Regions from separate parts of the Tardiphaga sp. 37S4 genome, predicted to be linked through region 1. Evidence: predicted binding sites of a transcription regulator. Region 1 holds the regulator's gene; each other region holds the start of a gene.

Region 1 (7,519 bases):
CACAGCATCCACCTCCGCGCCCTCCGGCGCATCGCCGGCATGGAGGTCGCGCTGCACGCGCTCCGGCGCCTTTGGCAGGAACTGCAGCAGCATGCCACCGGCGCGCCAGCGATGTGTCGGGCCACCTTCCTCGCCGCTGCGCCATTCCTCGCCCACGGCGAGGCGCACCTTGGTCGGAATCTGTTCGGAGCGCAGGAAGTATTCATGTGCGGCATCTTCCAGCGTACCGCCGTCAAGCGCGACGAGCCCCTGATAGCGGCTCATATCCGCCCCCTGATCGACGGTCATCGCCAGATGGCCCTTGCCGAGCAGCGCCGCGGTGCCGAGACCGGGCAAAAGGCGCTCGGCATCGAACCGCGCATAGGCGCGCATTTTATCCGGCGCGCGGAAGTCGACGATCATCAGCGACACCGGACCATCGGTCTGGGTCTGCAGGATGAAGCGGCCGTCGAATTTCAGCGAGGAGCCGAGCAGCGTGGTCAGCACGATGGCCTCGCCGAGCAGCTTGGCCACCGGCGCGGGATAATCATGTTTGGCGAGCAGTTCATCGAGTGCCGGGCCAAGTCGCGTCAGCCGCCCGCGTAGGTCGAGCGGCGCCACCTCGAAGGGCAGCACCGCGTCATCGACCGGAACGGAGGACGGCGCGCGGATGGGGGCGTCGGGCTGGAGATTTGGATTTGATGGGGTCATGGCGCTCTATTTGGGGGCGGAGGGCCGCAAGTGAAAGGGGGCGATGGAACCGGGAAAATGGAGCGTAAGCAGCTGCGCTTTTCTTCCCTCTCCCCCGCGCGAAGCGAAGCTTCGCCAGGTGGGAGAGGGTGGATCGAACATGCGAAGCATGTTCGAGACGGGAGAGGGGGCGCCACAAACACCGCGCTTTGCCGCTACCCCTCTCCCGCCCTCGCTTTGCTCAGGCACCCTCTCCCGCAAGGGGAGAGGGGAAGAAAGAAAGCTCCGTGCTGTCTCACGCCACCGCGTTGAGGCACCAGGCCAGAATGCCCTTCTGCGCATGCAGACGGTTTTCGGCCTCGTCGAACACCACCGACTGCGGACCGTCGATGACCTCGTCGGTGACCTCCTCGCCGCGATGCGCCGGCAGGCAGTGCATGAAGAGTGCGTCCGGCTTGGCCAGTGACATCAGGCGCGCATTGACCTGATAGGGTTTGAGCAGGTTGTGGCGGGTCTCGCCGTCCTTGTCGCCCATCGACACCCAGGTGTCGGTGACGACGCAATCGACGCCCTTCACCATCGCATCGGGATCGTCGCTGAAGGTGATCGGCGCGTTTGCCGCCTTGACCCAGTCCTTGAACGGCTTCTTCGGCGACAGCTGCGGCGGCGTCGCGATATTCAGTTTGAACTGGAAGCGTTCGGCCGCATGCGCCCAGGACATCAGCACATTGTTGTCGTCGCCGGTCCAGGCCACGGTGCGGCCCTTGATCGGGCCGCGATGTTCCTCATAGGTCATCACGTCCGCCATCACCTGGCAGGGATGCGAGAAGCGCGTCAGGCCGTTGATGACCGGCACGGTCGCATTTTCCGCGAGCTCCATCAGCGAGTCATGATTGAGGATGCGGATCATGATGATGTCGACGAAGCGCGACAGCACGCGCGCGGTGTCGGCAATGGTCTCGCCGCGACCGAGCTGCATTTCGGCGCCGGTGAGCATTACGACTTCGCCGCCGAGCTGGCGCATGCCGACCTCGAACGACACGCGGGTGCGCGTCGAGGGCTTCTCGAAGATCATCGCCAGCGTCTTGTTCTTGAGCGGACGATCGGGCTCGGCATTCGAGCCATCCCGCCCTTTCAGCTTCGCCTTCATGGCGGCAGCCGCGTTCATGATATTGCGCAACTCGCTGGCCGGCACGGCCGTGAGATCGAGGAAGTGCCGCGGTGACGTGCTCATCACGCGGCTCCCTGCGTCTTTGCAGATGCCTTGGCGGATGAGCCGAGGGCCACGCAGGCCTGTTCCAGCCGCTGCACGGCCTGCTCGATCTCGGCCTCGCTGACGATCAGCGGCGGCAGGAAGCGCACGACATTGTCGCCGGCGCCAACCGTCAGCAGCTTCGCGTCACGCAATGCGGCCACGAGATCGCCGGCCGGCACGACAGCCTTGAGGCCGATCAGCAGACCTTCGCCGCGCACTTCGCTGAGCACATCAGGATGGCCGTCGACCACGCCCGCGAGTTTCTGTTTCAGCAACAGCGACATCTTCTTCACATGGTCGAAGAAGCCTGGCTTCAGCATGATATCGAGCACGGAATTCGCGGCGGCGACCGCCAGCGGATTGCCGCCGAAGGTCGAACCATGGGAGCCGGGCGCCATGCCTTCGGCCGCTTCCGCCGTAACGAGGCACGCACCGATGGGGAAACCGCCGCCGAGCGCCTTGGCCAGCGACATGACATCCGGCGTCACGCCGATGCGCTGATAGGCGAACAACTCGCCGGTGCGGCCCATGCCGGTCTGCACTTCGTCGAAGATCAGCAGGATGCCGTTCTTGTCGCAGAGTTCGCGCAGCGCGCCAAAGAACGCGTTGCTCGGCGCACGCACGCCACCCTCACCCTGCAGCGGCTCGATGAGAATGCCGGCGGTGTTCGGACCGATCGCCTTCTTCACGGCTTCGATATCGCCGAGCGGCAACTGATCGAAGCCGTCGAGCGGCGTGCCGTAGCCTTCGAGATATTTGGCAGCGCCGGTCGCCGCCAGCGTGCCGAGAGTGCGGCCATGGAATGCGCCTTCAAAGGTGATGATGCGCGTGCGCTCGGGGTGGCCCTTGGAGAAATGATAGTGGCGGGTCACCTTGATCGCGCATTCCATCGCTTCCGCACCCGAATTGGCGAAGAACACGAAGTCGGCAAAGCTTTGTTCGCACAACCGCGCGGCGAGGCGCTCGCCGTCCGGGCTCTTGAACAGGTTCGACATGTGCCAGAGCTTGGTGGCCTGCTCCTGCAATGCGGCGACCATATGTGGGTGCGCATGGCCCAGCGCGTTCACGGCAACGCCGCTGGTGAAGTCGAGATAGCGCTCGCCATCGGTTCCAATCAGCCACGCGCCTTCACCGCGCTCGAAAGCGACATCCGCACGCGCGAAAACAGGCAGCAAGTGAGCCTGAGAGAGGGGCGAAGACGTTGCGTTGCTGGTCATAACCGATCCGATCGAAAAGACTGCGGCCGCGTCGATGACAACTGTGCGAAATCGAACAACGGACCCTAGAAACGAAACGTGCCGCCCTTCTCGGGCGGCACGTGGGCATTATTCTATGTGTGCTGTGAAGACTGTCAACCGCGCACTGCGGCTTTCGAGTCACACGGAGTCGCAGAAAAAGCCGATTTTGCAGCTTTATTTGCAGAAGCATGTGGACGCGGCATGCCCGACTCTTGCGCGCGAGTCACGGCATATTGTAGCTTTTGCCTCGTCGGATACGACATCTCGTGCGGCGGTAGATCCTTTTGACACATCCAGTGCGGCGTAACAGCCGGACGCGAAATTCGCGCCCGGTGAGCGCTAAAGGATTCTGACCGCAGGGATTTTTGAAGTCTCAACTCGCAGCGCTGCCCGGTCAGGCCGGCGCTCACGAAGGGAAAACGGCGATGACGGTAATGACATGGACCGACGATCGCGTCGAACAGTTGAAGAAACTCTGGGAAGGCGGCCTTTCCGCCAGCCAGATCGCTGCGGAACTCGGTAACGTGACCCGCAACGCCGTGATCGGCAAGGTTCACCGCCTTGGCCTGTCCGGCCGTGCCAAGAGCCCCTCCTCGGCAGCTCCGCGGCAGCGCAAGGCGCGCCCGGCGCAGCAGATGGTACGTGTCGCCCGCCCGATGGCACGCGGCAATACCGCGCTGGCCCATAATTACGAGATCGAGGCCGAGCCCGATCCGATCGCCTATGACAACATTGTGCCGATCAGCCAGCGCCTGTCGCTGGTCGAACTCAACGAAGCCACCTGCCATTGGCCGATCGGCGATCCGTCGAGCGCGGACTTCTATTTCTGCGGCGGCAAGGCCCTGGCCGGCGCCCCCTATTGCGCACATCACTCGCGCATCGCCTATCAGCCGGCAAGCGACCGCCGCCGCGCGGTGCCGAAGCCGACGCGCTGAGCTGGAAGATATCCAAGCCAAAGAAAATGCCCGGTGATGAGCCGGGCATTTTTTTGTTTGGGGCTTCTAACCTCTCCCCGCTTGCGGGGAGAAGGAAGATACCTACTCCGCCGCCTTGTCGAAGCGGTCATCCAGCGCGTAGCCGGCGCCGCGCACGGTGCGGATCGGATCGGGCTCACCGGCGGGGTTGAGCAGCTTGCGCAGGCGGCCGATATGCACGTCGACGGTGCGCTCGTCGATATAGATGTCGCGGCCCCAGACGCTGTCGAGCAACTGCTCGCGGCTGAACACGCGGCCCGGATGTTCCAGGAAGAACTCCAGCAGGCGATATTCGGTCGGACCGAGATCGATCGGACGGCTTGAGCGCACGACGCGGCGCTTGTCGCGGTCGAGTTCGATGTCGCCAAACGCCAGGACGGTGGCGAGACGCTCGGGAGCTGCACGACGGAGCAGGCCCTTCACGCGGGCCAGGAGCTCCGGCACGGAGAACGGCTTGACGATGTAATCGTCGGCACCGGTGGCGAGACCGCGAACGCGCTCGCTCTCTTCGCCGCGCGCCGTCAGCATGATGATCGGCAATGCCTTGGTTTCGGGCCGTGCGCGCAGGCGGCGGCACAGTTCGATGCCGGACAGGCCCGGCAGCATCCAGTCGAGCACCACGAGATCCGGCACCCGCTCCTTCAAGCGGGTATCGGCATCGTCGCCGCGAGCGACGGTTTCAACATCATAGCCTTCGGCGTCGAGGTTGTAGCGAAGAAGCGTCGTGAGGGCTTCCTCGTCCTCCACCACCAGAATGCGTGCATTCACAGCCATATGGTCAATATCCTCAGTGACGTCCGAAAAGCCTTTAGATCATGATCCTTGCGGAAGACTGGCTTCCACTTCCCGGATCATGCTTCAGACCGTCGGCGTATTCGCGAATGTGGTCATGTCGCCCTTCGGGCGCTTGTCGAGGATTTGCTGGCCCTCGATCATGTAGAACACGGTTTCCGCAATATTGGTGGCATGGTCACCGATCCGCTCGATGTTCTTGGCGCAGAACATCAGGTGGATACAGAACGAAATGTTACGCGGGTCTTCCATCATATAGGTCAGGAGTTCGCGGAACAGCGAGGTGCAGATCGCGTCGATTTCCTCGTCGCCCTTCCACACCGTCATCGCAGCGGGCAGATCGTGTGCGGCATAGGCGTCGAGCACGGCCTTGACCTGGGTGGTCACGAGGTCGGTCATGTGCTCGAGGCCGCGGATCAGCTTCAGCGGATGGAAGTCGCTGTCGAGTGCATTGACGCGCTTACCGATATTCTTGGAGAGATCGCCGATGCGTTCCAGATCGGTGGCGACGCGCAGCGCGCCGACAATCTCGCGCAAATCGACAGCCATCGGCTGGCGTTTGGCGATGGTCAGCACGGCGCGCTCTTCGATTGTGCGCTGCAACTGGTCGATCTCGGAGTCAGTGGCGACGACGCGCGCACCGAGCGCGACGTCCCGGCGGATCAGCGCATCGACGGATTCGACGATCTGCCGTTCCGCGAGGCCACCCATCTCGGCGACGAGACGGGTCAGCTCCTGCAGATCGTCGTCGAAAGCCTTGGTGGTGTGTTCAAAAGCCATCTCAAATTCCTCCCGCGAATATGTCGCGTCAGCCGAAGCGGCCGGTGATGTAATCCTGGGTGCGGCGATCGGTCGGCGACGTGAAGATCTTGTTGGTCTGATCGAACTCGATCAACTCGCCGAGATACATGAAGGCCGTGCTGTCGGAGACGCGGGCAGCCTGCTGCATGTTATGGGTCACGATCGCGATCGTGTACTGATCCTTCAACTCGTCGATCAGCTCCTCGATCTTCGCGGTCGAGATCGGATCCAGCGCCGAGCACGGCTCGTCGAACAGGATCACCTCCGGCCGCACCGCGATGGTGCGCGCAATGCACAGGCGCTGCTGCTGACCACCCGACAGGCTGAGGCCCGACGCGTTGAGCTTGTCCTTGACTTCGTTCCAGAGTGCACCGCCGCGCAGCGCCCTCTCGACGCGAATGTCCATCTCCGACTTGGAGATCTTTTCGTAGAGGCGGATACCGAAGGCGATGTTTTCGTAAATCGTCATCGGGAACGGGGTCGGCTTCTGGAACACCATGCCGACGCGGGCGCGCAGCAGGTTGAGATCCAGCTTCGGATCCAGAATGTTCTGGTTGTCGAGCATGAGCTGACCTTCGGCGCGCTGGCCGGGATACAGATCATACATGCGGTTGAAGATGCGCAGCAGCGTGGACTTGCCGCAGCCCGACGGGCCGATGAATGCGGTTACGCGGTTCGCCATCAGCGTCAGGTTGATCTTCTTCAGGGCGTGGTGTTCGCCATAGTAGAAGTTCAGGTCGCGCACGGTGACCTTGGGACGGGTCTCGCCCTGCAGGGCCGACGGCGGCGGCATCGAGACGGAAGGAACGCCAGACGACACAGAAAGCTCACTCATTTTGCTGTCCTCTCGGCGCCGAGAATGCGCGCGCCAATGTTAAGGGCAAGTACGGTCAAGGTGATGATCAGGGCACCGCTCCAGGCGAGCTGCTTCCAGTACTCGTAGGGGCTCTGCACGAAGTTGTTGATGGTCACCGGCAGGTTGGCCATCGTCTTGGTGAGATCGAGGCTGAAGAACTGGTTGCTCAGCGCGGTGAACAGCAGCGGCGCCGTTTCACCTGCGACACGCGCCGTCGCCAGCAGCACACCGGTGATCAGACCGGCGCGGGCTGCACGATAGGCGATCCGCTTGATGACCAGGGAGCGCGGCAGGCCAAGCGCCGAGGCCGCTTCGCGCAGCGGGTTCGGCACGAGACCAAGCATATCTTCAGTGGTGCGAACCACGACGGGGATCACGATCACGGCAAGCGCAAGCGAACCGGCGAGAGCCGAGAAGCCGCCCATCGGAACCACCACCGCACCATAAACGAACAGGCCGATGATGATGGACGGGGCCGACAGCAACACGTCGTTGATGAAGCGGATCACCGAGGTGAGTTTGTCGTGCTTGCCGTATTCCGCGAGATAGGTGCCAGCGAACAGGCCGAGTGGCGCGCCGATGCCGACACCGATGACGGTCATGATGATCGAACCGACGATGGCATTGAGCAGGCCGCCTTCCATGGAGCCGGGCGGCGGCGTGTTCTGGGTGAAGATCTGCAGACTGATGCCGGCGATACCGTTGTAGAACAGCGTGAACAGGATCAGCGCGAGCCAGGTGACGCCAAAGAGAGCGGCACCCATGCAGAGCCCACGGATGATCATGTCGTTGCGACGGCGTGAAGCGTAAATCGGGTTCATATTAGTTGCCCGCCTTCTTTTCCAGACGCAGCAGCATCAGACGCGCTGCCGAGAGCACGAAGAATGTCAGCACGAACAGCAGGAGACCGAGCAGGATCAGACCCGATTGATGC
Region 2 (7,519 bases), 660 kb from region 1:
CCGACGAGATGGCATCCTCGTGACGCGTCAAGTCGCCGTCAGCGGCGCGTGACGCAGCACCTGGAAGCGCGACGTCGCAGATGTCTGGTGGAACAGGCCGATGCGGTCGATCCGCAGTGAGGTGAGATCAAGTGTCGCGAACCGCTGCTGCAGCATCGCCAGTACCGCGGCGCTGCGCTCGGGTGCAAGCCGTCCGGTCAGCGTCATGTGAAAGCGGAAGTCGTCGCGCACATAGGGATAGCCGAAACGATCCAGCTGCTCGACCTGCCGCGGCGTCAGGTTCTCCGGTTTGCGGCGCGCGCGATCGCTGGGCGTCATCGGTGCGCGGAACACCTCGAATCCCTCAACGCAGGCCTGAGCCAGTGTGGAAAGTTCAGCAGAGGGGGCATCCGGCACCACAGCCGTGAAGCCGCTGATGATACGAACCACAGGCGAGATTTCCGGGATGGCGCGGGGCATTCGCGCGAAGTCATCGAAGGCTGCGATCAGGTCGGCTTCGGTGGCTTCCGCCGCCAGCGAAAATGGTGCCTTCAGCGTGGCGTGAAAGCCGTATTTGCGCGGGTCCTTGATGACAGCCGGCCAGTCCGGCGCCTGCATGATGAGATCGCCGGGCACCAGCACGTCATTGCCGGTGAAAGGATCGTAACCGAGGGTCTCGGCGCCGAAGCGGGCGAGGGCACTGTCGGCGTCGGGGGCGTAATAGAGCGCGTAGCGCGGGAATTCACTCATGGCCGCACCATAAAGCCGCGTTACGCCGCGGCAATGGCTTTGCGTTGCATGGCACGCGCCGGCTGCAGGCGCGTGGCATCGGTGAGATGCACGAGCTTGCCCTGTGCGATCACGGCGACGATGCGGGGACGCATTGCGGTGCTGTCATCGACGAGCAGGAGATCGGCGCGGCGCCCGCCCGCGATCTCGCCGCGGTCGGTGAGCCCGGCAGCCCTAGCTGGTGCGGACGAGATCAGCGCCCAGGCCTGCGGCAGTGACAGGATACGATCCTCGACCAGCCGGAATGCGGCCAGCAATTGCGCGGGATAATAATAGTCCGATGCGAGGATCGAGCAGAGGCCCTTGGCGATCATGTCCGACGCCTTGGTCCAGCCCGTGTGGCTGCCGCCGCGCACCACATTGGGCGCGCCGAACACGATGAAGTCATCGGCCGCGGCTGCGGCCTTGGCGGTCTCTTCATTGATCGGGAATTCGGCGATGTTGACGCCGAGCTTGCGGAAGTCATCGCGCATCGCAGGCGTCGCGTCGTCGTGCGAGAGCGTCGGCACGCCGGCAGCGCTCGCCGCTTTGGCGAGGCGGGCAATCGAGGCAGGCACCTCATCGGCGCGCGACAGCACGCGATCGACCAACTGGTCGAAGGCATCGCTGCTGAGCCCGGTACGTTCGACCATCCGCGCGCGCTTTGCCGGCTTTGAGATGCCGGCGATGTCCATATGATCGTTGAAGGCGAGCAGATCGATGCGGCCGGCCTGCAGCCAGCCGACGATCTCATCTTCGGCGTCGAGATTGAACGTTTCCTGCCGCAGATGGAAGCGCGTGTCGGAGGCGAGCTTCGGCCGCAGCGTCTCGATGGCATCCAGCAGCTTGCGGGCGTTCTCCGCGCCGCGCAGGCCCGGCTCCCAGGACCACGTGGTGCCGTGAAACACTGTGGTGATGCCATTGGCGATGGCCTGCCGGTCGCTGTCGATCAGCGCGATATCGACCGGGAAGTCGACGCCGGGGCGCGGCATCAACTGCCGCTCGAAGGCGTCGCCATGCAGATCGACGATTCCCGGCAGCACCAGCAGATCGGAGGCATCGAGGCCGAGCGCGCCATGGGGCGCATCCGATCCGATGTCCGCAATCACGCCATCCCCAATCTGCAGCGAAGTCTCGGCGATGTCCTGGCCGAGCAAAGTGCGTCCGCCGTCGATGAAAAGTCCAGTCATGTCACTGCCATCTGCCTGGGCGCCTTGACGCCTTTATACTTGCTCAGGAAATCCTCGACCGGGAGCTTGCGGAAATCCGGTAGCGCCTGTCGTAGCATCTCGTGGTCCCAGTTCCACCAGGCGAGGTCCATCAGCCCGTCTTCCACGGCTTCCGAAAATCGTCGCCGCACCGGCCGCGCCGGATTGCCGGCGACGATCGTATAGGGGGCGACGTCCTTGGTCACGATGGCCCCGGCGGCGATCACCGCGCCGGTGCCGATATTGCGGCCGGGCAGCACGATGGCGCCATGGCCGAGCCACACATCGTGGCCGATAGTGCAATGATGTTCGCTTCGCCAGGCAAAGAAGTCGGCGTCGTCGCTTTCGCCGGGGAAGTAGGCACTGGCGCGATAGGTGAAGTGCGCCTGTGTCGCCCGGTGCATCGGGTGATTGCCGGGATTGATCCGGATCATCGCCGCGATCGAGCAGAACTTGCCGATCGTCGTGTAGGTGATCTGGCCGTCATTCACGACATATGAATAGTCGCCCATCGTCACTTCATTGAGGATCGTGCGCGCGCCGACTTCGGTATAGGCGCCGAGCTCGGTATCGACGAGTTTCGCGGTGGGATCGACCGCTGGCGTGAGCGAGAGTTGTTTTCCGGCCATGTGACGCTCGTGCGACGGAAGAGGAATCGGTGGGTGATATATCAGAGTGTGCGCTGGCGCGCGGGCACCTCTTCGGTCGGTTTCGTGACGGTGTCGTGACATCAGCATGAATTCGGGCGTCCTTTTCCCGCAACGACGATAACCCGTATGCGCAGGGCACATGTCACATCATTGTTAAACGCGGGCGTTACCGGTGGCGATGTTTATTGTCATTGGAGTGCCTCATGCTGGTGGTGGATAAGCTGACGTGCCGTTTCGGCGCCAAGGCTGCCGTCGATAACGCGTCGTTCGAGATCAAGCCGGGCGCATTCGTCGGCGTGATCGGCCGTTCCGGTGCCGGCAAGTCGACCATGCTGCGCATGATCAATCGCCTGTGCGAGCCGACCGAAGGCCGTATCGTATTTGATGGCACCGATGTTACCGCACTCAAGGGCCGCGATCTGCGCAAGTGGCGCGCGCGCTCGGCGATGATCTTCCAGCAGTTCAATCTCGTCGGCCGTCTCGACGTGCTGACCAATGTGCTGATGGGCCGTCTGGCCGAGATGCCGCAGTGGCGCTCGCTGACCCAGATGTGGCCCGAGGACGACCGTGCGCTGGCGATGTCGGCGCTGGAGCAGTTCGACATGGCGCAATACGCCTCGCAACGCGCGGATCAGCTCTCCGGCGGTCAGCAGCAGCGCGTCGCCATCGCCCGTGCACTGGTGCAGCAGCCCGACATTATTCTCGCGGATGAGCCGATCGCCTCGCTCGATCCGCGCAACACCCGCATCGTCATGGATGCGCTGCTGCGGATCAACAAGCACTTCGGCATCACCGTGATGTGCAACCTGCATTCGCTCGATCTGGCGCGCACCTATTGCGATCGCCTGATCGGCATGTCCGCCGGCCGCGTCGTGTTCGATGGCGCGCCGTCCGCGCTCACCGAGCATATCGCCCGTGAACTCTACGATCTCGAAGCCGATGAGGTGATGGGATCGGCGCATATGCCGACGCCTGTCCGCGTTCCCGAATACGGTGTTGCTGCCGTCGCGTGATTGCAGTGCGTTGAAATTATCGCGGTGACGTCATCGTAACGATGGCATGGCCGCGATAGACGCGCCTTCTACCAAGAAAAACGTTTCACCTCAGATCAAAACAGGGACTGTCATGATCAACCGTCGCTCCATTCTGCTCAGCGCTGCGGCGCTGGCTTTCGCCGCCACCTCGGCCTCGGGCCAGGATTACAAGGCCAAGTATCCGGAACTGACCTTCGCCATCATCCCGGCGGAAAACGCCTCGGGTGTCACCGAGCGCTGGGCGCCCTTTGTCGCCTATCTGTCGAAAGAACTCGGCGTGAAGGTCAATTTGCGCATCGCCAATGACTACGCAGCCGTCATCGAAGGCCAGCGCTCCGGCAACATCCACATCGCCAGCTATGGTTCGGCCTCGTTCGCGCGCGCCCGCCTCACCGGCGTGAAGACCGATGCCTTTGCCAACGACATCAACATCGATGGCTCGACGGGCTATTACTCGGTGTTCTTCGTCAAGGCGAACAGCGCTTACAAGACCATCGATAATCTGAAGGGCAAGAACCTCGGTCTGGTCGATCCGAATTCAACCTCCGGCAACAACGTGCCGCGCTTCGAGCTGGACAAGATGGGCATCTCGGATGCCGACACCTATTTCAGCAAGGTCGTATTCACCGGCAGCCACGAAAATGCGCTGCTGGCGCTGTCGCAGGGCACGGTAGATGTCGCCGCCAACCAGTGGACCAACGACAACGACTCGACGTTGCAGCAGATGCTGACCAAGGGCATGCTGAAGAATGCCGACGGCACGCCGATGAAGAAGGAAGATTTCCGCATCATCCACAAGTCGGCCCCGATCATCAACGGCCCCTATGCCTATAGCTCCGACCTGCCGGAAGAGCTGAAGGTCGCCATCGCCAAGGCCTTCGTCGATGCACCGACCAAGGACAAGGCGGCTTTTGATCGCCTGTCGGACGGCCAGAAGAAGGGCTTCCACGCCGCGACCACCAAGGATTGGGACGCGACCATCGACCTGATCAAGTTCGTGGACGCGCTTCGCAAGAAGAAGGCGTCCTGATCGCCAGACGATTGAAGGGAGCCGGATCAGAAATGGTCCGGCTCCTTTTCTGTGTTTGATCCCAGATAGGCCCGCACATCATGTCCGCCGCCGTTTCCATCCTTCCGGCTCCGCAGCTCGCTGCGCTGAACGACGCCTATCGCAAGGCGGTGGCACGCCGGCGGTTGCGCACGCTGTTCGTTGTGGTGGCTTGCTTTGCAGCGCTGTTCGTCGCGGCGCTGGGCGCCGAGGTTAATCTCAGGACCTTCATCGAGAAGATCGGCAACTTCGGCAGCTATTTCGATCGCATCTTCACGCTTGAGGCCGGCACTCGCGTCTGGACCGACGTCAATGAATGGTTCTGGGGTTGGAAGAAGTGGCTGTCGCTGCTCGGCGAGACCGTGCTGATCAGCTATGTCGGTACGCTGATCGGTGCCGTGCTGGCCTTCGGGCTCAATTTTCTCGCGGCCGAGAACACTGCGCCCTCAGTGCCGCTGCGCTTTGCCGTGCGCCGCTTCATGGAATTCTGCCGGACTGTGCCGGATATCGTGTTCGCGCTGATCTTCGTCATCGCCTTTGGCCTCGGCCCGATGGCCGGCGTGTTGGCCATTGCGATCCACTGCGTTGGGGCGCTCGGCAAGCTCTATGGCGAGATCGTCGAGAATATCGACATGAAGCCGGTGGAAGGCATTCGCTCGACCGGAGCGGGCTGGATCGACTGCATGCGCTTTGCGGTGCTGCCGCAGGTCGCGGCCGGATTTGCGAGCTACACGCTGCTGCGCTTCGAGATCAATGTGCGTGGTGCCTCCGTGATGGGCTTCGTCGGCGCCGGCGGCATCGGCCAGGAACTCGTCGTTGCTGTCAGAAAGTTCTATTATTCCGACGTCAGTGCGATCCTGCTGATGATCATCGTCACGGTCTTCATCATCGACATCGGCACGGGCTGGCTGCGCGGCCGTCTGTTCGGCAAGGAAGCCAGATCATGAACAGGCAGCCTGACATCAATACCCCCGCATTGCGCGGGCGCTATCCCGATGTCTTCAACCGCCCGATGGCCTCGCGCGCTGGCGTGCCCGCCATCCTGGTCGCGGCGCTGGCGCTTTTCATCTTCGGGCTCAATGAACTCGATTTCTCGCCGGCGCGGATGTGGACCGGCCTGCGCGAACTCGGCTGGATCACCATGATGATGATCCCGCCGGATCCCGGCTCGTCGCTGCCTGCCTATCTGCAGGCGATGGGCGAGACGCTGTCGATCGCCTTGCTAGGCACGACTTTGGCCGCGGTGTTCGCGCTGCCGGTCAGCCTGCTCGCGGCACGCAATGTCATTCCGTCGGCCTGGCTACGCTTTCCGGTCAGGCGGTTTCTGGATTCGATCCGCGGCGTCGATACGCTGATCTGGGCGCTGGTCTGGATCAATGTCGTCGGTCTCGGCCCGTTTGCCGGCGTGCTGGCGATCGCGATTTCGGATTTCGGCGCGTTCGGAAAATTGTTCTCGGAAGCTATCGAAGCCGCCGACAAGAAGCAGGTCGAGGGCATCCGCGCTTCCGGTGGCAGCGCGCTGCACGAGATTCGTTTCGGCCTGATGCCGCAGGTGCTGCCGGTGATTGCCGGTCAGGTGCTGTATTTCATCGAGTCCAACACCCGCTCCGCCACCATCATCGGCATCGTTGGCGCTGGCGGCATCGGTCTTCAGCTCGCCGAGCAGATCCGCGTGCTGGAATGGCAGAAGGTCTCGTTTCTGATCCTGATGATCCTGGTCGCGGTGGCGGCAATCGACTGGATTTCCAGCCGACTGCGCTTTGCCATCATCGGCCGCCGCGCGGTGGCGTGATCACGCCGCCGCCTTGTGCCGTTCCTGTTCGGCCTTGAACAGTTCGAACTCTTCAGTGACCGCGCGGACAATGCTCGGGCGTTCGCGCAGGCGCTTGTGATAGGCCTTGATCGCCGGCCAATTGTTCAGATCGATCTCCGGCAACACCATCGTCCAGTTCAGCACCGTGACAAGATAGGCGTCGGCGACGCTGAACCTGTCGAGCAGGAAGTCGCGTCCGGTGAGATGGTTTTCGAGATAGGTCAGCCGCGACAACCCGCTTTGTAGTGCATAGGCCTTCATCTCCGGGGGGGCCTTCTTGGCCAGCAGCGGGACGAACAGCCCCTTGTGCAATTCCGTGCCGATGAAGCAGAGCCACTGCTGCAGCCGGCTGCGGTCGATGCCCGAACCCGCGGCGATGGGGGAGTGTGGAAACCAGTCGGCGACATGCTGCAGGATCGCAGCATTCTCGGTGAGGATGACGCCATCGTCGGTGCGCAGCGTCGGCACCAGACCGAGCGGATTCACGTCGCGGAAATCCGAACCGTCGTTGCGCACCTCCTTGTTCAGTGGATCGACCTCGAAGAACCGGGCATCGGCGCCGGCTTCGGCCTCATACAGCGCGATGCGAGTGGCCATCGAACAGGCCATCGGGGAGAAATACAGATCCATGGAAGCCTCCTTGAGATGGCGGACTGTTACGACCTGTCCGCCGGTTGATTTTCGTACCGTCTCGCATAATATAAATCTGGTCAAGGAATTTAATGCGAAATGGTACAAAAAAAGAAAAAGCCCGTCGTCGCGGCGAAGCCGGAGGTGGCCACCGAGCCGAAGCGCCGCGGCCGGCCACGCGCCTATGAGCCCGATGTGGCGATCGGGCAGGCGCTGGCGCTGTTTCGCAAAGGCGGTTATGCGGCGACGTCGCTCGACGATCTCAGCGAAGTGACCGGCATGAACCGGCCGTCGCTCTACGGCGCCTTCGGCGACAAGCGCGCGCTCTATATCAAGAGCTACCAGCGCTATCGCGACGACTACACCGTCCGGGTCATCGAGATATTCAA
Region 3 (7,519 bases), 1.3 Mb from region 1:
GCAGTGCCGATCTTCTCGGCGATCTCGCGTGCCTTCGCGGCAAGCGCGTCAGAGATGTGCGCGGGCGCATAGGAGAATTTCAGGATGTGATCGCGGTGCTCGTTTTCGGTGACGTCGAAACATTCGACGTGACCGTCGGCGCCGCGTGCAGCGATGACCGAAACCTCGCGTTCGAACGGCACGAAGGCTTCAAGGATCGCGGAATTGGTGCCGAGATCCTTCCAGACCTGATCGAGATCGTCACCCTCGCGGATGATTGCCTGGCCCTTGCCGTCATAACCGAAGCGACGCGTCTTGATGACAGCTGGCAGACCGATCTTCTTGACCGCTGCATGAAGCTCGCCAGCGTTCGCAACGCCTGCGTAACCGGCCGTGCCGATACCCAGTGACGTTACAAAATCCTTCTCGGCCAGACGATCCTGCGTGGTCTGCAGGATTGTCTGTGCGGGCAGAACCGGGCGCCGCGCGTCGAGGATCATCGCGGTGGCGGCCGGCACGTTCTCGAATTCGTAGGTGATGACGTCGCAATCACTGGCGAACAGTTCGAGCGCCTCGACATCCGCATATTCAGCGCATGTCGCGTTCTGCACGACATCGAAAGCCGGCGAATCCGGATCCGGTGAAAAAACCTGACAGCGGAGGCCGAGGCGCGCTGCGGACATCGCCAACATGCGACCGAGCTGGCCGCCACCGAGAATGCCGATCGTATCGCCCGGCTTGAGAACCTTCGTCACCACAGCGCTCACGCCGCACCTTCCGGCTTTTCAGCCACGGCATCGGTCTGCGCCTTGCGCCAGGCGGCGAGCTTTGTCGCCAGTGCTGTATCGTGCAGCGCCAGCACGCTCGCTGCGAGCAGTGCCGCATTGATCGCGCCGGGCTTGCCGATGGCCAGCGTGCCGACGGGCACGCCGCCCGGCATCTGTACGATCGAATAAAGCGAGTCGACGCCGGATAGCGCCTTGGATTCCACGGGCACGCCGAATACCGGGAGTTCCGTCAGCGCCGCGGCCATGCCGGGCAAATGCGCAGCGCCGCCGGCACCGGCGATGATGATCTGGAAGCCCGCTGCCTTGGCGCCCTTGGCGAATGCGACCAGCCGGTCCGGCGTGCGGTGGGCCGAGACGATGCGCGCCTCATGGGACACGCCGAGCGCAGTCAGCGTTTCGGCGGCGTGGCGCATGGTTTCCCAGTCCGACTGGCTTCCCATAATAATGGCGACGGGCGCGGTCATTCCGTATTTTCTTTCGCGAATCCAGAAAGATAGGCTGGAAATACAATGTCGTCCCCTTGCGTGGCAAGGAGCGTGGCAAACATGATCTCGTCTTGGTGAAGACTGGCAAGCCTTGTAACAAATCCCATGCAAAAGAAAACCCGAACGCCTGCTGCAAAGTCGGTCAAACGTTCCATGAAGCCGGCAGTTCGGGGTTCCAAGGCGTTGGTGTCGCTGCCGAAAAGCCGCGCGTCGGCGGTAGCGCTCACGATTCGGCGGCTGGAAGCGCAACTCACACAGGCCGAGGCGAAGATTGCCGAATTGCGAGCTTCGGCGGAAACCGACTTCCTGCTCGACATTCTCAACCGCCGTGGATTTGCCCGCGAGCTGACCCGCGCCGTGGCGATCGACCAGCTCACTTTCGTCTTCCGCGACATCAACGTGTCGGCTGGCGCCTCTGCAGGCGTCGCACTGCTGGGTCCCGATGTCGATGGCGAAGCCGCGTTGGTTCAGGCCGACAGGGCGATGTATGTGCGCAAGACCGCGCGACGCGCGAAAGTGTAGTTAGTCGATTGTCGGCGTTGGCGCCCTTACAGCGCGCTGAGGTCGTTTGGCACTTCGCCAAAGGCGCGGATCACCTGGGCGTCGCCGAACTCGCCGATCATCGGATCGCCGGTACGGCTGAAGGCCAGTGCGCCGATCGAACCTGGCGCACGGGACAATAGTTCGGCGCGGCGGATGGCGCCGGATGCGCTCTGACATTCCTCGGCGGCACCGGCGGCCGGCGAACCAGAGTCGTCGTGTAAGAAGGGCAGTGCGACATAATAGGTGATATCGGCCATGGTGCCCTCACGAGTCGATTGATCTCGGCACGAGAATGTTCTTATTTTGTTCTTATTGTCAAGTTTCGACAGCGCCTCGTTTGCAGTCGCCCCATTCCGCTCCTGTCAGGCCGCAATAGCTGGCTTGCGCGTTGCGAGCGTCACGTCGGCCAGCGCGAGCGCCATGGCGATCAATTCGCGGAGCCCAGCAGTTTTCACCGCGCCACAATGCGATGCTGGCCAGAATTAAGTCTGGCTGTCGTGCCTACGATGCCGCGCGAAAAGAGCGGCGGCCGTCGCGAAGCAAGGTTTTGACGACGGGCGAGTTCAACGCCCAGCCTGCTGCATTCACCGCGAGTTAAAGAAAGCCGATCCATCGATCATCGCGCGTTGAGTTCGCAGTCCTGGCCGTTCTTCAACCCACAGCCACAGCGCGACGCGTTGTCTCAGGCAATAATATCCGGGGTGATCTGGTCTTCGATAAAGGAGATCCGGTCTTTCAGCTGAAGCTTCCTCTTCTTCAACCGTTGCAGTCGCAAAAGATCGGGTGCCGGTGAATGTTGCAAGGCATCGATAGCGGCGTCGAGGTCGCGATGTTCCTGCTGCAATCGGGCGAGTTCTAACGGGAGTTCGCGATCTTCGTCGTCGTTCATGTTTCTAGCTGACTGGATTCGCAAGTCATTTGCGAGGAATTTCTAGGATGACTATCGCCGGTGCAGGCGCACCACGCAAGCCGTCCGGTTCCATGTTTTTGCGGCGCGATCAGGTCACGATTCGTTTCGCACGATACCTGAAACTCAAAATACACTTTTCAATACCCATCGACAGATGTCCACTGTCATGTAGAATTCATCGTCCAACCGAACGTATCCTGAGGTTCAATCCTACCGAGGAGTTTTCGAATGGCACTACAGGCGCATCTCGTCGAACTGGAACGCAAGCACAAAGTTCTCGAAAGCGAATTGCACGAAGCGCTCGTGCACCTGTCTACCGACGATCTCCGCATCGTCGAACTCAAGCGTCGAAAACTGATGGTCAGGGACGAAATCCAGCGTCTCAAAAATGGGGCCAGCGAAACGGTGCACTGATCAACGGCTGCACTGATCAGCGAACGATAAATCACAGCATCGACATCGCCGTCTACGTCACTGCTTTCGCGTAGGTGCGATGACGTCTTCCCCTCATCCCGCGATAGGTTTGCGACGAAGCTCCAGTATTCGGTTGGCCTGGATCGCTTCGCCTGCAACCTTTCGCGTTCAATGTCCCGCCATCTCAGCCACGTAGTCCGCGATGGCCAGCGATGATGTCAGCCCCGGTGACTCGATGCCGAACAGGTTGATAAGGCCCGGCACGCCATGGGTCTGGGCACCCTGGATCATGAAATCCTGCACCGCGACTGCGGGCGGCACGATCTTCGGCCGCATTCCTGAATAGCTCGGCATTAATGCGCCGTCCGGCAGACTTGGCCAGTAGCGCCTGATAGCCGGATAGAACCTCTCTCCGCGTGCCGGATCGACCGTGTAGTCGATGTGATCCACCCACTCGACGTCAGGGCCGAAACGCGCCTGGCCGGCCAGATCGAGCGTGAGATGCACGCCGAGGCCGCCCGGTTCCGGCACGGGATAGATCAGCCGCGAGAACGGTGCTTTCGCATTGCAGCTGAAGTAGCAGCCCTTCGCCAGATAAGCGGGCGGTATGAGGTCGAGCGGCATGCCGTCGAGCATGCGGGCGATCGCGGTTGCGGACAGGCCTGCGGAATTGATCAGCATGTCGCAGCTGAGTGTCATCGGAGCCTCGCCGCCGACATCCAGTTCGAAACCGTCGGCGGTGACCCGGCCACGTTCCAGGGGAGCGAGGAATGCGAAGGCCGCGCCGGCGGCTTCCGCTTCACCGCGCAGCGACAACATGTAGCTGTGGCTATCGACGATTCCGGTGGAGGGGGACAACAGCGCCGCTTCGCAAGCCAATGCCGGCTCCAGCGCCCGTGCCTCTGTCCCGGATAATTGCTCGAGATCAGCGACGCCATTGGCTTCGGCATGCGCTTTGATCGACGCCAGTTTGGCGATCTCCTCCGGACGTGTGGCGACGATCAGTTTCCCGGAGTTGCGATGTGGGATGCCGCGATCGCGGCAATAATCATAGAGCGCCTGTTTTCCAGCGACGCAGAGCCGTGCCATCAGGCTTCCGGCCGGATAATAGATGCCGGCATGGATGACCTCGCTGTTGCGCGACGAGGTCACGGTACCAATCGCGTCCGCGGCCTCCAGCACGATGACCTCGCGTCCCGCTTCCGCCAGTCGCCGGGCGATCGCAAGACCCACGACGCCGGCGCCCACCACCACGCATTCAACCTTGTCCATGTCGCGTCCGATAGTTTGCTGCGCCGGTCAGCTGCGGTTCGACCTTGCGCATGTGGCGCATTAGTAAAACATTAAGCATCACAGCTAATTACCACCAAATTTCGCCGCATTCTGCAGGTGCGACGATACGCATTTACCTGATCCACATACCTGTAACCAAACACTCACGCTGCGAATACGCGGGTGTGTAATGACTGGCAAGATCGGGCGATCAGACAGCAAGGCGGCAGTGTCCGTCATCGCAGTCGCGTGCCTTCTCGGCAGCATTGCCGGAGCCCACGCAGAATCCCCGGCGGTTCATTATATCAGTGAACTCGACCCGCAAATGATCTGGCAGATCCTCATCGGTGGATTTGTCGCGCTGGCATTTCTCGCCGCCATTGTGCTGTGGGTCGCCTCGGCGCTGCGCAATGTGCGTCGCGAGCAGCATCGTCGCAATGCGTTTGTCGGTTCTGCCCTCAATCATCTCGGCCAAGGCATCGTGATGCTCGACGACCAGAAGCGGGTCGTGTTTTGCAACGATCGCTATCTTGAGATCTACGACCTGACGCGCGCCGACATCACCAAGGATATTACCGGTCCAGAATTGCGTGAGTTACGCCGCCAGCGTGGCAAGCTCGATCTGGCCACCCAGAGCTTCTACGAGCAGACTGTTTCCGCCGGCGAGTACATTGCCGAAATGCCCGGCGGGCAATCCGTTCACGTCAAGTTCAGCCGGCTTCCCAATGGCGGCGCCATTGGCATTCATGAGGACTGCACCGAGCAGCGTTTCCTGCAGCGCGAGCTTGCGACCACCAAGCAGTTCCTCGAATCTGTCCTTGATCATGTCCCGATCTGCGTCGCGGCCAAGACCATTGACGATGGCCGCTATATCTTCGCCAACCGGGCTTTCGAGACCTTCTCTCGGCTCTCGCGCGATAAGATCGTCGGCAAGCGACCGGATCAGATATTCTCCGCACAGTCTGCGAAAGCGATTGCCGAAGCCGATGCCCTGGCAGTGGAAACGCGCAGTCAGTGTCGCAGCGAGTTCAATGTGGAGATTGGTTCAGACCTCCGCACGCTGGATAGCAATCGCGTGATTGCCTTTAACGAACGCAATGAGCCGGCATTCCTGATTGCGCTGTTCGAGGATGTGACCGACCGCAAGTCGCTGTCCAAGGAACTGGAGAACGCCAAGAAATTCCTTGAGACCGTGCTCGACAACATTCCTGTGTCGCTGATGGTGCAACAGATCAGCACCGGTCGTTATCTGTTCGCCAACCGCGGCGCAGAGGTCATTTTGGGTCGCAAGCGCGAAGACGCTATCGGTCTGACCGTTCCCGAAATGCTTCGCCCGGAAGAAGCGAAGCTGATCGTCAGCCGGGATCAGGCAGCGATCAGGGGCCGAACACCGATTGCGGAAGAGCATCCGATCAGCACGCGCGATGGATTGCGGCTGTTCCTGACCCGGCGGGTCACAGTGCTCGACGAAGCAGGCGAGCCGCAATATCTGATCAAGACCCACGAAGATGTCACCGATCGCCGCCAGACCGAGGCGCGGATGGCGCATATGGCCTATCACGACGGCCTGACCGATCTGCCGAACCGCCCGGCCTTTTTGCAGGCCCTGTCGCAGATGATCGATGCCTGCGGCGAGACCTCCGAGGAATTCGCGGTGCTGTCGATCGATCTCGACGGCCTGAAGGAGGTCAACGATGTCTTCGGTCATGCCATCGGTGACAAGCTGCTGATCGAGGTGTCGCGTCGTGTCGATGCAGCCGTGGGCGGCGGAGTTGTGGCGCGGCTCGGCGGTGACGAGTTCGGCGTGATCATCGACGGCGTGCAGCCCGCGGCCGGGCTGTTGATCGCAGAGCGGATCTCCGCGGCTCTTGCGGAGGAATTCCCGATCGAGGGCAAATCGGTGCGGACAGGCGTCACCACGGGCATCTCGCTGTTCCCGCGCGACGGCCATGACCCGGCCGCGTTGCTGGCGAATTCCGGCGCGGCGCTGTTCCGTGCCAAGTCGCAGTCGCGCGGTTCGATCAGCATCTTCGAGCCGCAAATGGATCAGCAACTGCGCGATCGCCGCGTGCTGCATCAGGACCTCTCGGCCGCGATCCGCAATGGCGAATTGTCGCTGCACTACCAGCCCCAGGCACGCGCCGGCCAGACCGTGGTCGATGCCGACATTACGGGCTTCGAGGCACTGGCGCGGTGGATTCATCCGACGCGCGGTTTCGTGCCGCCCGGAGACTTCATTCCGCTGGCCGAAGAAAGTGGCCTGATCGTCGAGATGGGTGAGTGGATCCTGCGTCAGGCCTGCCTTGAGGCCGCCTCATGGCCGGTACCGCTGCAGATCGCGGTCAACCTGTCGCCCGCCCAGTTCATGCATGGTGATCTCGTCGGCCTTGTGCATTCGATCCTGCTCGAAACCGGCCTGCAGCCCGGTCGCCTTGAGCTGGAAATCACCGAGGGGGTGCTGATCGAGGATTTCGATCGCGGCGTCGCGTTGCTGCGGCGGTTGAAGGCGCTCGGCGTGCGCATCTCGATGGACGACTTCGGCTCTGGCTATTCCTCGCTGACCTATCTGCAGGCATTCCCGTTCGACAAGATCAAGATCGACCGCGCTTTCGTGATCAATCTGGGGCTCAATCCGCAGTCCGCCGCCATCGTGCGCGCGGTCATCGGGCTGGGCCATGGCCTCGACGTCGCGATCGTTGCGGAAGGCGTCGAGACCCACGAGCAACTCTGCTTCCTCGCCAGCGAAGGCTGCGACGGCGTACAAGGCTACTTCATCGGGCGTCCGGCCCCGATTGCGCAATATGCTGCGCTGGTCGGACGGATTGCCGCCGCTGCGCCCGCCGCGCGCATGGTCGGTTGAGCGACAGGCCGTTGCGAAGTGCTGATGTTGTTGAGCCCGCGGCGTTCCACGGCTAGCTTGCGGTTATGACGAATCTTACTGCGACAGTCGCGGATCCGGCGGCCGGCGATGCGCCGGTCATCGCCTATCCCACGCCCTTGCTGCGGATCGACGGTGTCACCAAAAAATTCGGCGCGCATAGCGCAGTTAACGATCTCTCTTTGGACATCAAGGCCGGTGAATTCTTCGCGCTGCTTGGCCCGAGCGGCTGTGGCAAGACCACGTTACT
Region 4 (7,519 bases), 2.0 Mb from region 1:
CTCAGCCTTCGGCAGCAGGATCTTCAGCATCACCTGGATCTGGTTCTTGTCGGCGTGGCCCGCGCCGACCACGGTCTTCTTCACCTGATTGGGCGCGTATTCGGCGACGGCAATGCCGAACATCGCCGGCGTCATCATGGCGATGCCGCGCGCCTGGCCGAGCTTCAGCGTCGCGACGCCGTCCTTGTTGACGAAGGTCTGCTCCACCGCAGCTTCGGCCGGTTGGAAGTCGCCGAGGATCTTGGCGAGACCTTCATGAATGCCGAGCAGCCGGCTTGCCAACGGCAGATTGTCCGGCGGTTCCACCGAACCGCAGCCGATATAGGTCAGCCGGTTGCCATCGATCTCGATCACGCCCCAGCCGGTGCGGCGCAGGCCCGGATCGATGCCGATGATACGGACAGGAGGGCGAATCGGAGGGTTTGTCATCCCACAGGGATAACGCCGGAGGGCAGGGAACGAAATAGAAACGCGAAGCCGTCCCAAAGGAAAGAGAGGGAAGCTGAGCCCCTGCTCAGCCGCCCATCTTGGCCATCAGCGCGTCGGACACCTCGAAGTTGGCATAGACGTTCTGCACGTCGTCATGCTCGTTCAACAGGTCCATCAGCTTGATCAGCTTTTCGCCGGTCTCGTCATCGACCGAGAGCGTGTTCTGCGGCTTCCAGATCACCGCCGCCTTGCGGGCTTCGCCGAATTTGGCTTCCAGTCCCTTGGCAACTTCGCGAAAGGTTTCCTGCGAGGCATAGACCTCATGGCCGCCCTCGCCCGACACGACGTCGTCGGCGCCAGCCTCGATGGCGGCTTCGAGCATGTCATCGGCCGAGGCCTTGTCGGCGTCATATTCGATCACGCCGACATGGTCGAACATGAAGGAAACTGAGCCGGTTTCGCCCAAATTGCCGCCGGATTTGGTGAAGTAGGAACGGATGTCGGAGGCGGCGCGATTGCGGTTGTCGGTCAGCGCCTCGACGATGACGGCGACGCCGCCGGGGCCGTAGCCCTCGTAGCGGATTTCATCGTAGTTCTCGCCGTCGCTACCGATCGCCTTCTTGATGGCGCGCTCGATGTTGTCGCGCGGCATGTTCTCCTGCCGGGCGGCTATCACGGCGGAGCGCAGCCGGGCATTCATCGACGGGTCGGGCGTCCCCATCTTGGCAGCGACGGTGATTTCGCGCGCCAACTTGCTGAACAGCTTGGACTTCTGGGCATCCTGCCGGCCCTTGCGATGCATGATGTTCTTGAATTGGGAATGTCCGGCCATGCGGTCTCTCTTGAAGCGTCAGGGTAGTTAGGGCTGCGGCGCGGGGTTATAGGCCGCGAAATCGGCAAAATCAAAAATTTGCAGCCGAATCCGGCAGATCTTCGCAATACCGCGACCGACCTTAACCATCACTTCACGCCGAGGTGCAAGGTTACCCGCATAGATTGTATTCATTGGGGTCACCGATGGCGTTTGGACTGTTCCGCAAGCGGCGGCCGGAAGCGGCTGAAGTGGTGATGATTGCTGAAAACACAGCACCTTCTGTGGCACCGCAGCATCCTGAACCAGATACCGCTCGGGACATCCTTGAGTTGCTGGAACTCGAGCTGGGCGCGCTTATCCGCCAGCTCGAGCGTGCCGCGACATCCGTCGCCGGCGGCGCCGAATCGACCGCCGCCACCCTCTCCGCCATCCGCGCCCGCACCGACGTGCTGGCCGACCGCAGCAGCGCCGCGCAATCCACCGCCACAACCTTTGCGCAGGCCGCCGACAAATTCACCCATTCGGCCGAGGGCATCGGCACCCAGGTGCGCGATGCCAGCCGGCTCGCGGACGAGGCCGGCGCCGCCGCCCATGAAGCCAGCGCCAATGTGGACCGCCTGCGCGACTCCTCCGCTGCAATCAGCAATGTGTTGGAGTTGATCGCGCAGATTGCCCGGCAGACAACGATGCTCGCGCTGAACGCGACCATCGAGGCGGCACGCGCCGGCGCTGCAGGCCGCGGTTTCTCGGTCGTCGCCACCGAGGTCAAGGCGCTGGCAGTGCAGACTCAGAACGCCACCGAAGAGATCAGGAAGAAGATCGACACCCTGCAGCGCGACGCAGCGAGTTCGGTCGATGCGGTGCATCGCATCTCCACCGCCATCGACGCGATCCGCCCGGTTTTTGCCAATGTCAACGGCGCGGTCGCCGAGCAGAACGCAACGACCAGCGAGATGTCGCACAACGCCACCACCGCCTCGCAATTCATCGTCTCGGTCGGCAACAGTGCCGCGGAAATCGATAGCGCTGCAAAGGAAGCGGCTGCCCATGGCGAGCATGTCGCGCAGGCCGGCCAGGCCGTCACGATGTTTGCCTCACGGCTGAAGTCGCGCTGCGCGGTACTGCTCAAACAAAGCGAGCGCGAAGACGAGCGACGACGCGAAAAGCTGCCATGTCACCTCAACGTCGATCTTCAGGCACGCGGCGGCCAGATCAGCGCGCCGGTCTATGAAATCTCGATGGACGGCATTCTCATCGGCGGACCGGACGCGAACCGGCTTCCGTTGCACGACATCGTTGCTGCTGAACTCAGCGAGGTCGGCCCCTGCCGCCTGCGCATTGCCGAACATTCCCCCGCCGGCGCACAGGCACTGTTCGTCGCGCCCGACGGGGCTCTCATCAGCCGGATCGAAGACCGACTATGGGCGATCCATGACGAGAACACCGAATTCGTCACCCGCGCCATCGACGCCGGCGCACTGCTCAACAAGATCTTTGCCGACGGTATTGCATCCGGTGCTATCAGTATCGACGACATGTTCGACGACAACTACGTCGAAATCCCTGGCTCCAGTCCGGTACAGTACCGGACAAAGATTCTCGGCTGGGCCGATCGCGCACTGCCCGAATTCCAGGACGCGTTTCTGGCCAAGGACACCCGCATGGCGTTCTGCGCCATGATCGACCGCAACGGCTATCTACCGGTGCATAACAGCATCTATTCGAAGCCGCAGCGCCCAGGCGATGCGAGCTGGAACACTGCCAACTGCCGCAACCGCCGCATCTTCAACGATCCGGCTGGATTGGCCGCCGGTCGCAATACACGTTCCTACCTGATCCAGAGTTATGCCCGCGACATGGGCAACGGTCAGACCGTGATGATGCGCGAGATCGACGTGCCTGTGCGCATACAGGGACGCCATTGGGGCGGCTTCCGCACGGCGTACAAGTTATGATGGGTTTGCACACGGCGCTGCGCTGCCACCTGAGACCTGGCGCAGCGCCGCATATTCCGTCTGCGAGTGGGTTAGCAGCCAAAACTGCCAAGCCCTCCTAGCCGCCGCTCGTTCGGCCTTCCGCATTGTCATCTCCGCCGTATGAACCGCCGCCATATCCATATGGCGCGCTGTATCCATATGAACCGGGGCCGGCACCAAATCCGCGATAGACCGTTACGGGGGCGCTTCCCTCATACCGCGCGTGAGAGGACATGATCCGTCGATGCTTGCTGGCAGCGCTATGCCCGTCTTTGGCCTGCGCGGTCCAGCTCGCAGTGCCGGCGATCAGTAAAGCGGCGCCCAACAGAATGAATTTATTCATCACATTTGTCCTTGGTCAACGAGCCCCGCGACCTCAGATGCGCACGCTTGGCTCTCAAGGTAGCGCCAATCACGCGTAGTTGAATTTCGGCTTGCGGTACCCCGTCCTGCATGGACAGCGGCGGCGAGACCCATTGGGGCCCATTTGCCCATTCGCCCCGGGCCTGGGAGGCAGTGTCACACCGCTGACATTTGCATCGGTCCATAACCGTGAACCCATTCGATACAAGCGGAGCTGCCATGACCGAACATTCCCTCGACGACGCGCAAGCAATCCACGACCGCATTCGTGCAGAGATGCTGGACGGCTTCGATGAAGAACTCGAGCTCGAGATCGACGACGATCGTCTCGACGCCCTGACCAACGAAATGTCCGACCACAGCCCGGCGGAGACCATCGAGCGACGCCTCTATTTCAAGGAACTGTTCCGCCTGCAGGGCGAATTGGTGAAGCTGCAGAGCTGGGTGCAGCAGAACAAGCTCAAGGTCGTGGTGATCTTCGAGGGTCGCGATTCCGCTGGCAAGGGTGGCGTTATCAAGCGGATCACCCAGCGGCTTAATCCGCGCGTCTGCCGCGTTGCCGCACTCCCCGCGCCGAATGAGCGCGAACGCACCCAATGGTACTTCCAGCGTTACGTCTCGCATCTCCCCGCCGGCGGCGAGATCGTGCTGTTCGATCGTAGCTGGTACAACCGCGCCGGCGTCGAGCGCGTGATGGGTTTCTGCACCGAAGATGACGTGGAGGAATTCTTCCGCTCGGTGCCGGAATTCGAACGCATGCTGGTGCGCTCGGGCATCATCCTGGTCAAATACTGGTTCTCGATCACCGACGAAGCGCAGCACTTGCGCTTCTCGATGCGTATCGCCGACCCGCTCAAACAGTGGAAGCTCAGCCCGATGGATGTCGAGGCGCGCACCCGCTGGGAGCAATACACCAAAGCCAAGGAAGCGATGCTCGAGCATACGCATATTCCGGAAGCCCCGTGGCATGTGGTGCAGGCCGTCGACAAGAAGAAGGCGCGCTTGAACTGCATCGCGCATCTGCTCGAACAGCTTCCCTATCAGGAGGTCGAGCATCCGCCCGTGGTCCTGCCTGCACGCGTGCGCAATCCCGACTATCACCGCACGCCGGTGCCAGCCGAAATGTATGTGCCGGAGCGGTACTAGCCCCACAGTCGGCAGATTGCGTAACGTTTTTCGGGCAGGCCGAGCCTAACGCAACCGCAATATTCTTTTGAATAAAAGTCATCCGACGCCCACGAAGAGGGCGTCGGATGACGTCGCGCAGATTTTACCGCGATTTATCCGACAGACACGCTCGCGCGACATACAAACCAATGTATAGTCCTGCTGCATCTTATTGCTGCTTTTGAAATGATGACCGTACGCCTATAGTACCGTCGTTGGTCGATGACGAACCATTCGCCATTGCATCATCGAGTCGAGCAAACGGGGGTCTCACTGTGGCAAATCTCAATATCAACGGCGAGCAGAAGTCCTTCGACGCACCAGACGACATGCCCCTGCTCTGGGTGCTGCGCGATATTCTCGGCATGACCGGCACAAAATTCGGCTGCGGCGTTGCGCTATGCGGGGCATGCACCGTGCATGTCGACGGCAAGGCCGTGCGCTCCTGTCTGCTGCCGGTCAGTGCGGTGAGCGGACGCGCCATCACCACAATCGAAGGCGTCGGCACCACACCGGTCGGCGCCAAGGTGCAGAAGGCCTGGCTCGATCTCGAAGTCATTCAATGCGGTTACTGCCAGTCCGGGCAGATCATGTCGGCGGCCGCGCTCCTCGCTTCTACGCCGACCCCAGACGATTCTGACATCGATGCCGCCATGGCCGGAAATATCTGTCGCTGCGGCACCTATGTCCGGGTGCGTGAAGCCATCAAGCATGCTGCCTCCGAACGGCAAACCTAGGAGTCGGTCATGAAACTTGCAGACAACATGCTTGTCGCGGCCAGTCCTGCAAACAAGCCTTCTGGCCTGTCACGGCGCAATCTGCTCGCTGGCGCCTTTGCCGGTGGCTTTATGTTTGCCTTCCAGCTTCCGGTCCGCGCGGCCAATGAGCCGACGCAACCTCCCGATACGACGGAGGGCAAATTCGCCCCCAACGCCTTCATCCGCATCGACACTACCGGCAAGACGACACTGGTGATGCCGCAAGTCGAGATGGGGCAAGGCATCTATACCGCCATCGCCATGATCCTCGCCGAAGAGCTCGACGCCGAATATGCGCAGATCACGCTGGAACATGCACCGCCCAGCGACAAGCTCTACGGCAATCCAATTTTCATCATCCAGGCGACCGGCGGATCGACTTCGGTGCGCGCATTCTGGAAACCGCTGCGCAATGCCGGGGCAACCGCGCGTGCGATGCTGGTGCAAGCCGCAGCCGAACAGTGGCAGGTCGAACCTGCGAGCTGCACGGCGTCGAATGGGCAAGTGATGCATACGGCCAGCGGGCGCAAATTGTCCTATGGCGAGTTGTGCGACGCCGCCGGCAAACTCACGCCGCCGAAGGACGTCGCGCTCAAGGACCCGAAAGACTTCTCGGTGATCGGCAAGCCGCTGAAGCGCTTCGACACGCCGGACAAGGTCAACGGCAAGACGATCTACGGTATCGACGCGATGGTGCCGGGCATGACATTCGCGACACTGGCACAATGCCCGGTGTTCGGCGGCAAAGTCGCCAAGGTCGATGACCGCGCGGCGAAGAAGATTCCGGGCGTGCGGCAGATCGTGGTGCTCGACGACCTCGTGGCCGTGGTCGGCGACCACATGTGGGCCGCCAAGTCTGGGCTCGAAGCACTCGACATCACCTGGGACGAAGGGCCCAACGCGAAGATCAGTTCGAAGGACATCTGGGCGCATTTGCGCACGGCCAGCGAGACGGACGGCGTAATCGCCAAATCCGTCGGCAACATCGCCAAGGGTCTCGCGACCGGCGAACGGATCGACGCGTCCTACGAGATGCCGTTCCTTGCGCACGCGACCATGGAGCCCTTGAATTGCACGGTGCACTTCAAGGGTGATTCCTGCGAGGTCTGGACGGGCACGCAGATCATGTCGCGGGTGCAATCCGAAGCCGCCAAGGCCGCGAGCCTACCGATCGACAAGGTCACAGTAAATCAGCACATGATTGGCGGCGGCTTCGGCCGGAGGCTTGAGCCCGACATGGTCGTGGCGGCGGTGCGCATCGCCAAACAGGTCAATGGACCGGTCAAGGTGGTGTGGACCCGCGAAGAGGACATCCAGCACGACATTTATCGCCCCGTCTATCGCGACAACATTTCGGCGACACTGTCCAACGGCAAAGTGGTCGGCTTCAAGTACAAGATCGCAGGCTCGGCCGTGATCGCGCGTTGGCTGCCGCCTGCGTTCCAGAAGGGCATTGACATCGACGCCATCGATAGTGCCGCGGACCAGCCCTACGACTTCCCGCATTTCCAGTGTGAATATGTCCGTGTCGAACCACCGGCGGTGCCGACCGGCTTCTGGCGCGGCGTCGGCCCGAACAATAACGTGTTCGCGATCGAGAGCTTCATGGATGAGCTCGCTCGCAAGGCCGGCAAGGATCCCGTCGTGTTCCGGCGTGAATTGCTCGGCAAGGCACCACGGATGCTGGCGGCCCTCAATCTCGCGGCGGAGAAGGCCAACTGGGGTCAGCCGCTGCCAGCGCGCGTCGGACGCGGCGTGAGCATCCAGCCCACCTTCGATACTTCGATCGCGACTGTGGTCGAAGCGGAGGTGGATTCTCAGGGCGAGATCCGTCTGCGTCAGGTCAACGTGGCGGTCGACACCGGCATCGCTGTCAATCCCGACACCATCGTGGCGCAGATCGAAGGCGGCATCGTGTTCGGCCTCACCGCCGCGCTCTATGGCGACATCACCATCGAGAAGGGGCGCGTGCAGCAGTCCAATTTCCACGACTATCGCATGCTTCGGATCGA

Evidence for each region. The regulator PhoB, encoded in region 1, activates phosphate uptake and scavenging genes when phosphate is short. The targets are predictions, from matches to a motif close to TGTCATNNANCTGTCAT.
Region 2: phnC (phosphonate ABC transporter ATP-binding protein) is a predicted target of PhoB. The motif match lies at 2,669-2,685, and genes of this name have one in related genera.
Region 3: LPB73_RS00905 (YdcH family protein) is a predicted target of PhoB. The motif match lies at 2,868-2,884, and genes of this name have one in related genera.
Region 4: ppk2 (polyphosphate kinase 2) is a predicted target of PhoB. The motif match lies at 3,737-3,753, and genes of this name have one in related genera.

Annotation. Positions count from the first base shown of each region.
Region 1 is NZ_CP088008.1:4,988,864-4,996,382, forward strand. Features, by position in the region: gene LPB73_RS23695 (Hsp33 family molecular chaperone) at 1-690, opposite strand, end outside; gene argF (ornithine carbamoyltransferase) at 965-1,903, opposite strand; gene LPB73_RS23705 (aspartate aminotransferase family protein) at 1,903-3,141, opposite strand; gene LPB73_RS23710 (GcrA family cell cycle regulator) at 3,588-4,097, shown strand; gene phoB (phosphate regulon transcriptional regulator PhoB) at 4,200-4,904, opposite strand; gene phoU (phosphate signaling complex protein PhoU) at 4,995-5,708, opposite strand; gene pstB (phosphate ABC transporter ATP-binding protein PstB) at 5,737-6,564, opposite strand; gene pstA (phosphate ABC transporter permease PstA) at 6,561-7,406, opposite strand; gene pstC (phosphate ABC transporter permease subunit PstC) at 7,408-7,519, opposite strand, start outside.
Region 2 is NZ_CP088008.1:4,328,543-4,336,061, reverse strand. Features, by position in the region: gene zigA (zinc metallochaperone GTPase ZigA) at 1-23, shown strand, start outside; gene LPB73_RS20605 (DUF1045 domain-containing protein) at 28-729, opposite strand; gene LPB73_RS20600 (alpha-D-ribose 1-methylphosphonate 5-triphosphate diphosphatase) at 750-1,937, opposite strand; gene LPB73_RS20595 (chloramphenicol acetyltransferase) at 1,934-2,584, opposite strand; gene phnC (phosphonate ABC transporter ATP-binding protein) at 2,809-3,618, shown strand; gene phnD (phosphonate ABC transporter substrate-binding protein) at 3,731-4,669, shown strand; gene phnE (phosphonate ABC transporter, permease protein PhnE) at 4,750-5,634, shown strand; gene phnE (phosphonate ABC transporter, permease protein PhnE) at 5,631-6,479, shown strand; gene LPB73_RS20570 (glutathione binding-like protein) at 6,480-7,130, opposite strand; gene LPB73_RS20565 (TetR/AcrR family transcriptional regulator) at 7,230-7,519, shown strand, end outside.
Region 3 is NZ_CP088008.1:179,664-187,182, forward strand. Features, by position in the region: gene LPB73_RS00875 (5-(carboxyamino)imidazole ribonucleotide synthase) at 1-734, opposite strand, end outside; gene purE (5-(carboxyamino)imidazole ribonucleotide mutase) at 743-1,231, opposite strand; gene LPB73_RS00885 (hypothetical protein) at 1,228-1,407, opposite strand; gene LPB73_RS00890 (hypothetical protein) at 1,406-1,774, shown strand; gene LPB73_RS00895 (hypothetical protein) at 1,801-2,052, opposite strand; gene LPB73_RS00900 (YdcH family protein) at 2,478-2,684, opposite strand; gene LPB73_RS00905 (YdcH family protein) at 2,934-3,119, shown strand; gene LPB73_RS00910 (NAD(P)/FAD-dependent oxidoreductase) at 3,288-4,391, opposite strand; gene LPB73_RS00915 (sensor domain-containing protein) at 4,582-7,251, shown strand; gene LPB73_RS00920 (ABC transporter ATP-binding protein) at 7,317-7,519, shown strand, end outside.
Region 4 is NZ_CP088008.1:911,987-919,505, reverse strand. Features, by position in the region: gene ruvC (crossover junction endodeoxyribonuclease RuvC) at 1-429, opposite strand, end outside; gene LPB73_RS04415 (YebC/PmpR family DNA-binding transcriptional regulator) at 515-1,261, opposite strand; gene LPB73_RS04410 (hypothetical protein) at 1,289-1,435, opposite strand; gene LPB73_RS04405 (methyl-accepting chemotaxis protein) at 1,498-3,198, shown strand; gene LPB73_RS04400 (hypothetical protein) at 3,296-3,562, opposite strand; gene ppk2 (polyphosphate kinase 2) at 3,802-4,728, shown strand; gene LPB73_RS04390 ((2Fe-2S)-binding protein) at 5,025-5,486, shown strand; gene LPB73_RS04385 (xanthine dehydrogenase family protein molybdopterin-binding subunit) at 5,496-7,519, shown strand, end outside.